Pedobacter sp. W3I1: one gene and its partner. The protein of the gene in region 1 interacts with the protein of each later gene in a pairwise test. Links are inferred from orthologs where the notes say so. Each region holds a gene or a part of one and is shown in the gene's direction. Other genes may lie near its edges.

What was found. Proteins that work in one complex are often made in the same cells at the same time.
Region 2: the proteins of leuS (region 1) and ligA interact in binary tests that used the Escherichia coli proteins (3 or more experiments, as listed by UniProt). The link is inferred for Pedobacter sp. W3I1 from one-to-one orthologs.

The regions. Positions count from the first base shown.
Region 1 is NZ_JAUSXN010000001.1:1,461,471-1,467,228, forward strand. Bases 1,223-4,616 are described here. They hold leuS (leucine--tRNA ligase), read left to right. Parts: upstream 1,223-1,587; coding sequence 1,588-4,416; downstream 4,417-4,616. Other genes in these bases: QF042_RS06305 (hypothetical protein), read left to right, coding at 1,223-1,277; QF042_RS06315 (DEAD/DEAH box helicase), read right to left, coding at 4,579-4,616. In the rest of the region: QF042_RS06300 (ABC transporter permease), read right to left, coding at 1-649; more of QF042_RS06305, read left to right, coding at 849-1,222; more of QF042_RS06315, read right to left, coding at 4,617-5,758.
Region 2 is NZ_JAUSXN010000001.1:5,224,758-5,228,914, forward strand. Bases 1,182-4,157 are described here. They hold ligA (NAD-dependent DNA ligase LigA), read left to right. Parts: upstream 1,182-1,651; coding sequence 1,652-3,664; downstream 3,665-4,157. Other genes in these bases: QF042_RS21450 (hypothetical protein), read left to right, coding at 1,182-1,410; dapA (4-hydroxy-tetrahydrodipicolinate synthase), read left to right, coding at 3,753-4,157. In the rest of the region: QF042_RS21445 (patatin-like phospholipase family protein), read right to left, coding at 1-613; more of QF042_RS21450, read left to right, coding at 733-1,181. UniProt on the Escherichia coli protein: DNA ligase that catalyzes the formation of phosphodiester linkages between 5'-phosphoryl and 3'-hydroxyl groups in double-stranded DNA using NAD as a coenzyme and as the energy source for the reaction.

The DNA.
Region 1 (5,758 bases):
ACAATAAGAAAGGACGCCGAATAAAGTTTTTCGTTGCACCAACTAACTGCATGCTTTTAATTAAAAAGCGCTGCGAGTAGATTGCTAATCTTATTGTATTGTTAATCAGGGCGATAGAAATGATCAGTAGTAATGCTGCAAAGGCTAAAATAATTAAACCAATGGTATTAATATTTTTGTTTACCATATCAATTAAAGAACTTTGGTAAACCACTTCTTTAACTACAGGGTTTTTAGAAATACTTGCTTTTAAGGCATCGATGCTTTTGTTGTTCGCATATTCTGCTTTTAAATACACATCGAAGGTAGAAGTTAGTGGGTTGTATCCTAAAAAGTTAACAAAATCCTCACCTAAATCCTGGGTTAAATTTCTTGCGGCAAGCTCTTTATTTACATATTGGGTTTGTTTTACCGCAGCATTTGCATTTAACTCTTTCTGGAAGGCTAAAACATCAGCTTCTTTTGCACCCTCATCAACAATAATGTTTAAAACGATGTTTTCTTTAACGTAGTTAGACAGGTTTTTGGCATGTACAAGTACCAAACCAAGTAGCCCCAGCATTAGTAAAACCAAGGCAATACTGATTATAGTCGAAATATAAACGGTTTTGGTTTTCTTAGATGCATCACTTACTTCGAATTCTTCCATGTATTTCATTTTTGTTTCTGCGAAAATATAAATTATACCTGATAAACACCAATTAATGATTGCTAAATGAATACTAACGTACACGATTAGCTTTTAGTTTGACGATTAAATTCTTTAACAAAATTGATTTTTTTCGAAAGGCGGTACGAAATTTGTTGAAACGGCGTTAATTATGGATATCTTAAAACTAAATTTAACTATGAAAAGACAGATTACTATTCTAAGCCTATTCTTACTTATCGCCTCCACAATTATTTCTTGCAAGAAAGATGATACTTCCTTAAAAGCTCAGATGTTAGGGAAATGGACGTTAAATAAAATTGTAACTTCCGGCTATACTGCTGAAGAAACATTAAAAGATCCGAAAAAGATTAATGGAACGGTTACCTATGGTACAACAAGTGATTATGTTGATTACAAATCAAATAATGACGATCAGGTAGAATTGAGTTTATCTGGTAACAGAACAATCGGAACTTATGTGATTATTTACTCCGATCAGTTCAGTATGGATATTAATGATGGATTGAATTATTGTAAAATAAACAGCATTACAGCAAACAAATTAGAGTTTACTGCTAAAATTGATAAAACAAACGTTACTAAAGTATATTCTTTATCAAGATAAGATCTTAATCCCCCGATTATGTGCTGCGCCATTGGTTTTTAAAATCAATGGCGCATTTTTTTTGGGGTGATGCGGATGGCTAGTTGTGGTGTCAGTTGTTACCAACTGACACTAAAAACACATATTCCAGATATTCCATTATTTAAGTAATCGATAGTCAGATGGTAACATCTGACTACACAAAGGCACCAAGGTTTTATCTTTAACCTCTTCTAATTCTGCATTTCTGTTGGCAAAATATTATCCTGAACTGCTTTTTTAAGCCCCTTAATTTCCGTATTTTCGCACCTTTAAAAATTTAAAACTGGCAATGGATTACCAATTCAAAGAAATAGAACAAAAGTGGCAGAAATTCTGGGCAGATCATCAAACATTTAAAGCCGAAAGCAATTCTGAAAAACCAAAATATTATGTGTTAGATATGTTTCCTTATCCATCAGGAGCAGGCTTGCACGTTGGTCACCCACTGGGTTACATTGCATCAGATATTTTTTCGAGATATAAACGCCTTAAAGGCTTTAACGTATTGCACCCCATGGGATACGATTCGTTCGGATTACCTGCAGAGCAATACGCCATACAAACCGGACAGCATCCTGCCATTACCACCGAGGCAAATATTGCCACCTACCGCAGGCAGTTAGATCAGATTGGTTTTTCTTTCGATTGGAGCAGAGAAGTGCGTACCAGTGAGCCTTCTTATTACAAGTGGACACAATGGATTTTTATGCAGTTGTTCAACTCGTGGTACAACGTAGAAAACGATAGGGCAGAAGATATTACCACTTTGATCGAAAAATTCAATGCTTCTGGTACAGCTGATGTAAAAGCAGTTTGTGATGAAGATACCAAAGAATTTATGCCGAGCGATTGGGCAACCTTTACCGATGAGGAGAAACAGATTGAATTATTAAAATACCGGTTAACTTATCTCCGCGAGAGTACTGTAAACTGGTGCCCTGCTTTAGGAACCGTTTTAGCTAATGATGAAGTTAAGGATGGTTTCTCTGAGCGCGGTGGTTTCCCTGTGGAACAAAAGAAAATGATGCAGTGGAGCATGAGAATCACGGCCTACTCTGACCGGCTTTTGCAAGGTTTAGACACCATCGACTGGCCAGAACCGATTAAAGAAATGCAACGCAACTGGATTGGTAAAAGTGTTGGTGCATCAGTGAAGTTTGCAGTTGACAATGCACAGTTGGCAGTTGAAGAAACTGAAAACTCAAAACTGAAAACTGAAAAATATATAGAAGTTTTTACCACCCGTGTAGATACCATTTTTGGTGTTTCTTACCTGGTTTTGGCGCCGGAGCACGAATGGGTTGCAGAATTGACCACTCCTGAACAAAAACAGGATGTCGAAAACTATATCTCTCAAACCAAAAAGAAATCAGAATTAGACCGGATGGCCGATACTAAAACGGTATCTGGCGCTTTTACGGGAACATATGTTATCAATCCAGTAAGCGGCGAACGCGTGCAGTTGTGGATTGCTGATTATGTGTTGGCGGGTTACGGAACAGGCGCAGTGATGGGGGTTCCAAGTGGCGATCAACGCGATTGGCTATTTGCTAAACACTTCAATTTACCGATTATCCAGATTTTGGATGGTCAAAAAGACATTGATGTTCAGGCAGACCCGACCAAAGAAGGAAAATATATTAATTCGGGTTTTATTAACGGAATGACTTATAAGGAAGCTGTTCCATTCCTGAATAACTGGTTAGAAGCAGAGAAAGTAGGGAAAGCAAAAGTAAACTTCCGTCAGCGTGATGCGATTTTTGGTCGCCAGCGTTATTGGGGTGAGCCGATTCCGGTTTACTTTAAAGATGGATTGCCTTATTTGGTAAATGAAGAAGAATTGCCATTATTGCTTCCTGAGATTGATAAATATTTGCCTACCGAAACAGGTGAACCACCTTTGGCAAGGGCTGAAAATTGGGTTCCTAAAGATGGTGGTCACTACGAATTAAGTACCATGCCAGGTTGGGCAGGAAGCAGCTGGTATTGGTACCGTTATATGGATGCCAATAACAACAATGATTTTGCTTCAAAAGAAGCGGTTGAATATTGGAAAGACGTCGATTTGTACATTGGTGGTTCTGAGCATGCAACCGGTCACTTATTGTACAGCCGTTTCTGGAATAAATTTTTGAAAGATTTAGGTTATACCAAAGAAGAAGAGCCTTTCAAAAAACTGATTAACCAGGGGATGATCCAGGGTAGGAGTAATTTTGTTTACCGTATTAACGATGAGAACGGAAAACCTACCAATACCTATGTTTCGGCTGGTTTAAGAAAAGAATATAAAACCTCAGCATTACATGTTGAGGTGAATATTGTTGAAAACGATACTTTAGACATCGCCAAATTTAAAGCCTGGAGAGAAGAATATGCTAACGCAGAATTCATTCTTGAAGGCGGGAAATACATCTGCGGTGTTGAAGTAGAAAAAATGTCGAAATCAAAATTCAACGTGGTTAATCCCGATGATTTGATTGAGCGTTATGGTGCCGATACTTTGCGGATGTACGAAATGTTCTTAGGTCCGTTAGAACAGAGTAAACCCTGGAATACAAATGGTATTGAAGGTGTATTTAAGTTCTTGCGTAAATTCTGGCGTTTGTTCCATAACGAAGACTGGATTTTCCACGTAAACGATGCGGTACCTACAAAAGCCGAATTGAAATCGTTGCATAAAATCATCAAAAAAGTACAGGATGATATCGAGCGTTTCTCGTTCAATACTTCTGTATCAAGCTTTATGATTGCGGTAAACGAATTAACCGATCTGAAATGTAAAAACCGTCAGATTTTGGAAGATATGGTGATTATCCTTTCACCTTATGCACCACATATCTGTGAAGAGCTTTGGGTGTTGTTAGGTAATGAAGCCGGGACTTTATCATATACGGCTTTCCCAACATTTAAACCTGAGTATCTGGTAGAAGATGAGTTTGCTTATCCGGTTTCAATCAATGGCAAAATGAAAATGAACCTGAATTTGAGTTTAACTTTAGCTCAACCTGAAGTAGAAAGCATTTTATTGGCCGATGAGCATTTCCAGAAATTCTTAGATGGTAAAGCACCTAAAAAGATCATTTTCGTTAAAGGAAAGATTATTAATGTGGTTGTGTAGAGAGGTAGAAGGCGGAAGGTATAAGGTAGAGGGTTTTCCTTCTCTTGCCTTAAAAATAGAAATACCCGATTTGCAAAACGCAAATCGGGTATTTTGTTGAAAATTATTGGAAGGTTGGGTTTTCAGACCTTAAGCCTTCCTGCCTTAAACCTTCTACCTTTTTTATCTCTCTCCTCTTTTCTTGTTTCCGCCAAATCTTCTGTTGTTGCTGGCGTTACGTGGTTTACCACTCATATTGCCATCACCACCTTTTTTAGCACCGCCACCGCCTTTAGATTGGGCCTGTGGTTTGCGTTTAACCTGGTTTTTGGCTAACATACTTTCCCAGCTTAGCGGGTAAGGATGATCATCAACAATGGGCAAGGTAATTTTAATCAGTTTCTGGATGTCCAGTAAGTATTCGTTTTCTTCTGCATCGCAGAAAGAAATGGCAATCCCGTTAGCACCAGCACGGCCGGTACGGCCAATTCTGTGTACATAAGATTCAGGAATGTTTGGCAATTCGAAGTTGAAAACATGAGATAACTGGTCAATATCAATACCACGGGCAGCAATATCAGTAGCTACCAAAACGCGGATTTTTCTGTCCTTAAAATCAGTTAATGCCCTTTGTCTGGCATTTTGAGATTTATTTCCGTGGATAGCCGCAGCTTTAACTCCAGCGAAACCTAAATCCTTTACAATACGGTCTGCACCATGTTTGGTACGGGTAAAAACCAAAGCCGTTTCGATCTTTTTATCCTCAAGAAGGTGGATCAATAATTTCTTTTTATCAGGTTTGTCTACAAAATAAACCGATTGAACAATCGTTTCGGCAGTAGAAGAAATAGGGGTAACCTCTACTTTTGTCGGACTAGATAAAATCGTATTCGCCAACTTCTGAATTTCATCTGGCATGGTTGCCGAGAAAAATAAAGTCTGGCGTTTAGCCGGTAATTTAGCTACTACTCTTTTCACATCGTGAATAAAGCCCATATCCAGCATACGATCGGCCTCATCCAATACAAACAATTCGATGGTATTTAAATTGATGAAACCCTGGTTCATTAAATCTAATAAACGGCCAGGTGTTGCAACTAAGATATCAACGCCTTTTCTTAAAGCTTCTACCTGAGAGTGTTGATTTACACCACCGAAAATTACTAAATGACGTAAATTTAAGTGACGGCCGTAAGCTTTAAAACTTTCTTCAATCTGAATGGCCAGCTCACGTGTTGGCGTTAAAATTAAAGCCTTAATATTTTTGGTTGCTTTGGTATTGATGTGTTTCTCGTGCAGTAACTGCAACATCGGGATGGCAAAGGCTGCGGTTTTTCCGGTACCGGTTTGAGCGCAACCTAAT
Region 2 (4,157 bases), 3.8 Mb from region 1 along the record:
AAGCATGGATGGCATCAACCAAACTCACCATACAATCAGATGGTGTTGCTGCCTGTGGACGTAAGTTTTTAAGTTTCCGTTCAATAACCGAAGTTGCGGCCATACTGTCGCAATCAGACCTGAACAGCTCGGCCCTATTTCGATAATAATCATAACCGATAATCAGAAACTGGGTTTTAATTTTACCGTTTACAGCAATGTGTGCTGGAATATCCATCATATCGATTTGCGCAATACCGGGCAAAATTTCCTTTAAAGCGATGTGTTTTCGCTTGGTCGCATATTTGGCACCGATCTTAAATATCCTGGCCACACTTGCCAGTAAACTTTTTTCGAAAAAATTCAGTCTTGAAAAAACCCTGTTCCGCAGTTTTTCATCATCAAATATTTTTTCTATTTCAGAAAGTTTCAGGTTTTCGGCCATAGCTGCCGCAACTAAACTACCTCCGCTATTGGCCGATACCAGATCAAATTCGGCTAAAACCTCGTGTCCGGTGGGATCTGGATTATTAAAAGTTTCGGCAAACAGTTTACGTAAACATTTCACCTGGATAAGCGCCCAGGAACCACCACCATCAAGCGATAGTATTCTGTAAGTTTTAGCATTAGGCATGATGCATTGATTTTAGAACAATTAAAGCTATACATAATTACCATTCAAAACAATATAGGTTTACAGTCAATATTTCGAATTCGGGTTTTACAACATGCAAGAAAACATTACCTTGCAAGATGAACTTTTTATCCCATTATTATTTCGACCGGACAAATAATGATGCCAACGTGGTAATGGGAACAGTTTTGCCCGATCTGGTTAAAAATGCTGCAAAAGAGGCAAATTTATACCCCCAGAAAAACGAATTTCTATTTAAAGGAAACCCTGATGAGGAAAACCTGCTTATGGGCTGGAAAAGACATTTAGCTGTTGACTTGCTTTTTCATTCCTCTAATTTCTTCCTCGAGAAAACCACCGAACTTAAGCAGCTCATTAAACCTGTTGTAGAAAATACTGCGGTTCGCCCGTCATTCCTTGCACATATTGGCTTAGAACTTTTATTGGATCATTTATTGGTAGAGCACAATCTGGTTCAGGTGGGCCATTTTTACGATAAACTCGAAGCGGTAAAAAAAGAATCGTTAAGCGATTTTCTGGAACACTGCAGACTAAAAGATCCTGAAGTATTTTTTGAATTTTTAGCGCAATTCATTAGCAGTAAATACCTGCTGAGTTACCAAAAACTCGAAAATATCAGTTATGCCCTAAACAGGATCTGTATGCGTTTATGGCCTGAAACGTTAAGTGAAAAACAACTTCAGGCGCTTACGTTTCAGTTAGCACTCTTTAAAACTGCTTTAGAAAAAGACTATATGGATATTTTTAGGGAAATTGAAGGGAAAATAGACTTGTAAGAGAAATCGTCATCTCCTGAAACGCAGTGAAATGGAGAGATCTAAAAAAGCCGTCATTGCGCGGAGGAACGACGGAGCAATCTTACAACTATCGTTATAACCCATGGTAGGAGATTGCTTCGTCGGCTGAAAAAGCCTTCTCGCAATGACGATTTCTCGCAATGTCATAAAAAAGATTAAACAGAGCAGTTTTTTGTTTTCCACACTATAAAACCCTTTCATCCTTTTTTTATATTTGTGCATGTCGCTAACTGCAATAAAAGAAGAAATGGATGCCCTGGTGGCCGAATTAAACCAGCACAATTATAACTATTATGTGTTGGCTATGCCTACCATTGGCGATTATGAGTTTGATAAAAAATTAAAGCGCCTTGCCGAGCTCGAAAAAGCAAATCCTGATTTTGCCGATCCGAATTCGCCTACACAGCGTGTTGGTGGCGATATCACCAAAAATTTTATTACGGTAAAACATAAATACCCCATGTTATCGTTGGGGAATACCTATAATGAACAAGATCTCCGCGATTTTGATGAACGCATCCGTAAAGCAATTGGCGATAATTTCCAATATGTATGTGAGTTAAAATTTGATGGCCTGTCTATCAGTCTTACTTACGAAAATGGCAAACTTTTACGTGCGGTTACCCGTGGTGATGGCACCAAGGGTGATGATGTGACCAATAATGTAAAAACTATTCATACCATCCCACACCAAATTAAATCGACTGTTGCACCTGAACATTTCGAAATCCGTGGGGAGATTTTTATGCACAAGGCTGCTTTTTTACGCTTAAATGCTGCCCGTGAAGAATTGGGTGAAATCCCTTACGCAAATCCCCGTAACTTTGCATCGGGCACCATAAAAATGCAAGACAGCAAGGAAGTAGCAAAACGGCCTTTAGATGGTTTTATTTATTTCTTATACACGGATAGAAATGAATTCAAAACCCATTGGGAAAGTTTAAATGCAGTAAAAGACTGGGGCTTTCATGTTTGCGAACACAATAAACTGGTGACGAACATTGATGCGGTGCTTGATTTTATCCATCACTGGGAAAACGAACGTTTTAAATTAAGTTACGATATTGATGGCATTGTAATTAAGGTAAATAGTTTTGCGCAACAACAAGAATTGGGTTTCACTTCCAAATCTCCACGTTGGGCCATATCATACAAATACAAAGCTGCCGAAGTTGAAACTGTTTTAGAAAAAGTAACCTATCAGGTAGGCAGAACCGGAGCAGTTACGCCAGTTGCAAATTTGAAACCTGTTTTATTGGCTGGAACCACCGTTAAACGCGCTACCCTACACAACGCAAACGAGATAGATCGTTTAGATTTACATGAAGGCGATACTGTTTATGTTGAAAAAGGTGGTGAGATTATCCCCAAAATCATCAAGGTAAATCTCGAGAAACGCTTACCGGGATCCATCAAAGTGCACTATCTTCATCATTGCCCGGAGTGTGGAACTGAATTGATCAGAAAAGAAGGTGAAGCGGTACACTACTGCCTTAATGATGAAGGCTGCCCGCCACAGATTGTTGGAAAAATCCAGCATTTTATTTCACGCAAGGCCATGAATATTGACGGGCTTGGTGATGAAACCATCGAAACCTTTTACAAACATGGCCTGGTAAGGCACATCAGCGATTTATATACGCTATACGAAAAATCTGATCAGTTAAAAACCTTAGACCGTTTCGGAGAGCGTTCGATAGAAAACATGCTTGCCGGGATTGAAAAATCGAAAGAGATGCCTTTTGAGAAAGTACTTTTCGGACTGGGTATCCGCTACGTTGGCGAAACCGTTGCGAAAAAAACTGCTGCCGGGATGAAGAATATCGACAACCTTTGTAAAGCTACGGTAGAGGAATTAATCGCAATTGATGAAATTGGGCAGCGCATTGCAGAAAGTATTGTTGAGTATTTTGGAAAATCTGAGCATTTAAAACAGATAGAATTATTAAAATCTGCAGGATTACAGTTTGAAATTGAAGAAAAGATAATTACGCTTGATAGTGATAGACTTATTGGAAAAACATTCGTAATTTCGGGCGTTTTTGAAAACTTTAGTCGCGATGAGCTAAAAGATATGATTGAGGCCAATGGAGGAAAGATGCTGAGCGGTATTTCGGGCAAATTGAATTACCTGGTTGCAGGCGACAATATGGGCCCGTCCAAACTCGAAAAAGCAAGTAAGCTAAACGTTCCGATCATCAGCGATGCCGAGCTTTTAGAGATGATAAAATAAAATGAGAGAGTGATTGAATTAGTGAATGATAGAATGTACAAGGCATTCATTCAATCTCTCATTCAAAATTCAATAATTATAAATTAAAATGAACAAATTTCAGGGTACTGGTGTAGCATTGGTTACGCCTTTCAACACAGATGGATCAGTTGATTATAACGGCTTAAAAAACCTGATTAATCATTTGGTAGACGGAGGGATAGATTACCTCGTTTCTTTAGGTACAACCGGCGAAACCGCTACAATGACCAAGGACGAGAAGAAGAAGGTGTGGGCCTATACTGCTGAAATTAACAACAACAGATTACCTTTAGTTGCCGGCATAGGTGGCAATAACACATTAGCAGTTGCTGAAGATATTAAATCTCTCGATACTGCTGGTTATAGCGCAATTTTATCAGTTAGTCCTTATTACAACAAACCGACTCAGGAAGGAATTTATCAGCACTATAAGTATTTAGCTGAAATTTCTCCTCTAGATTTAATTTTATAC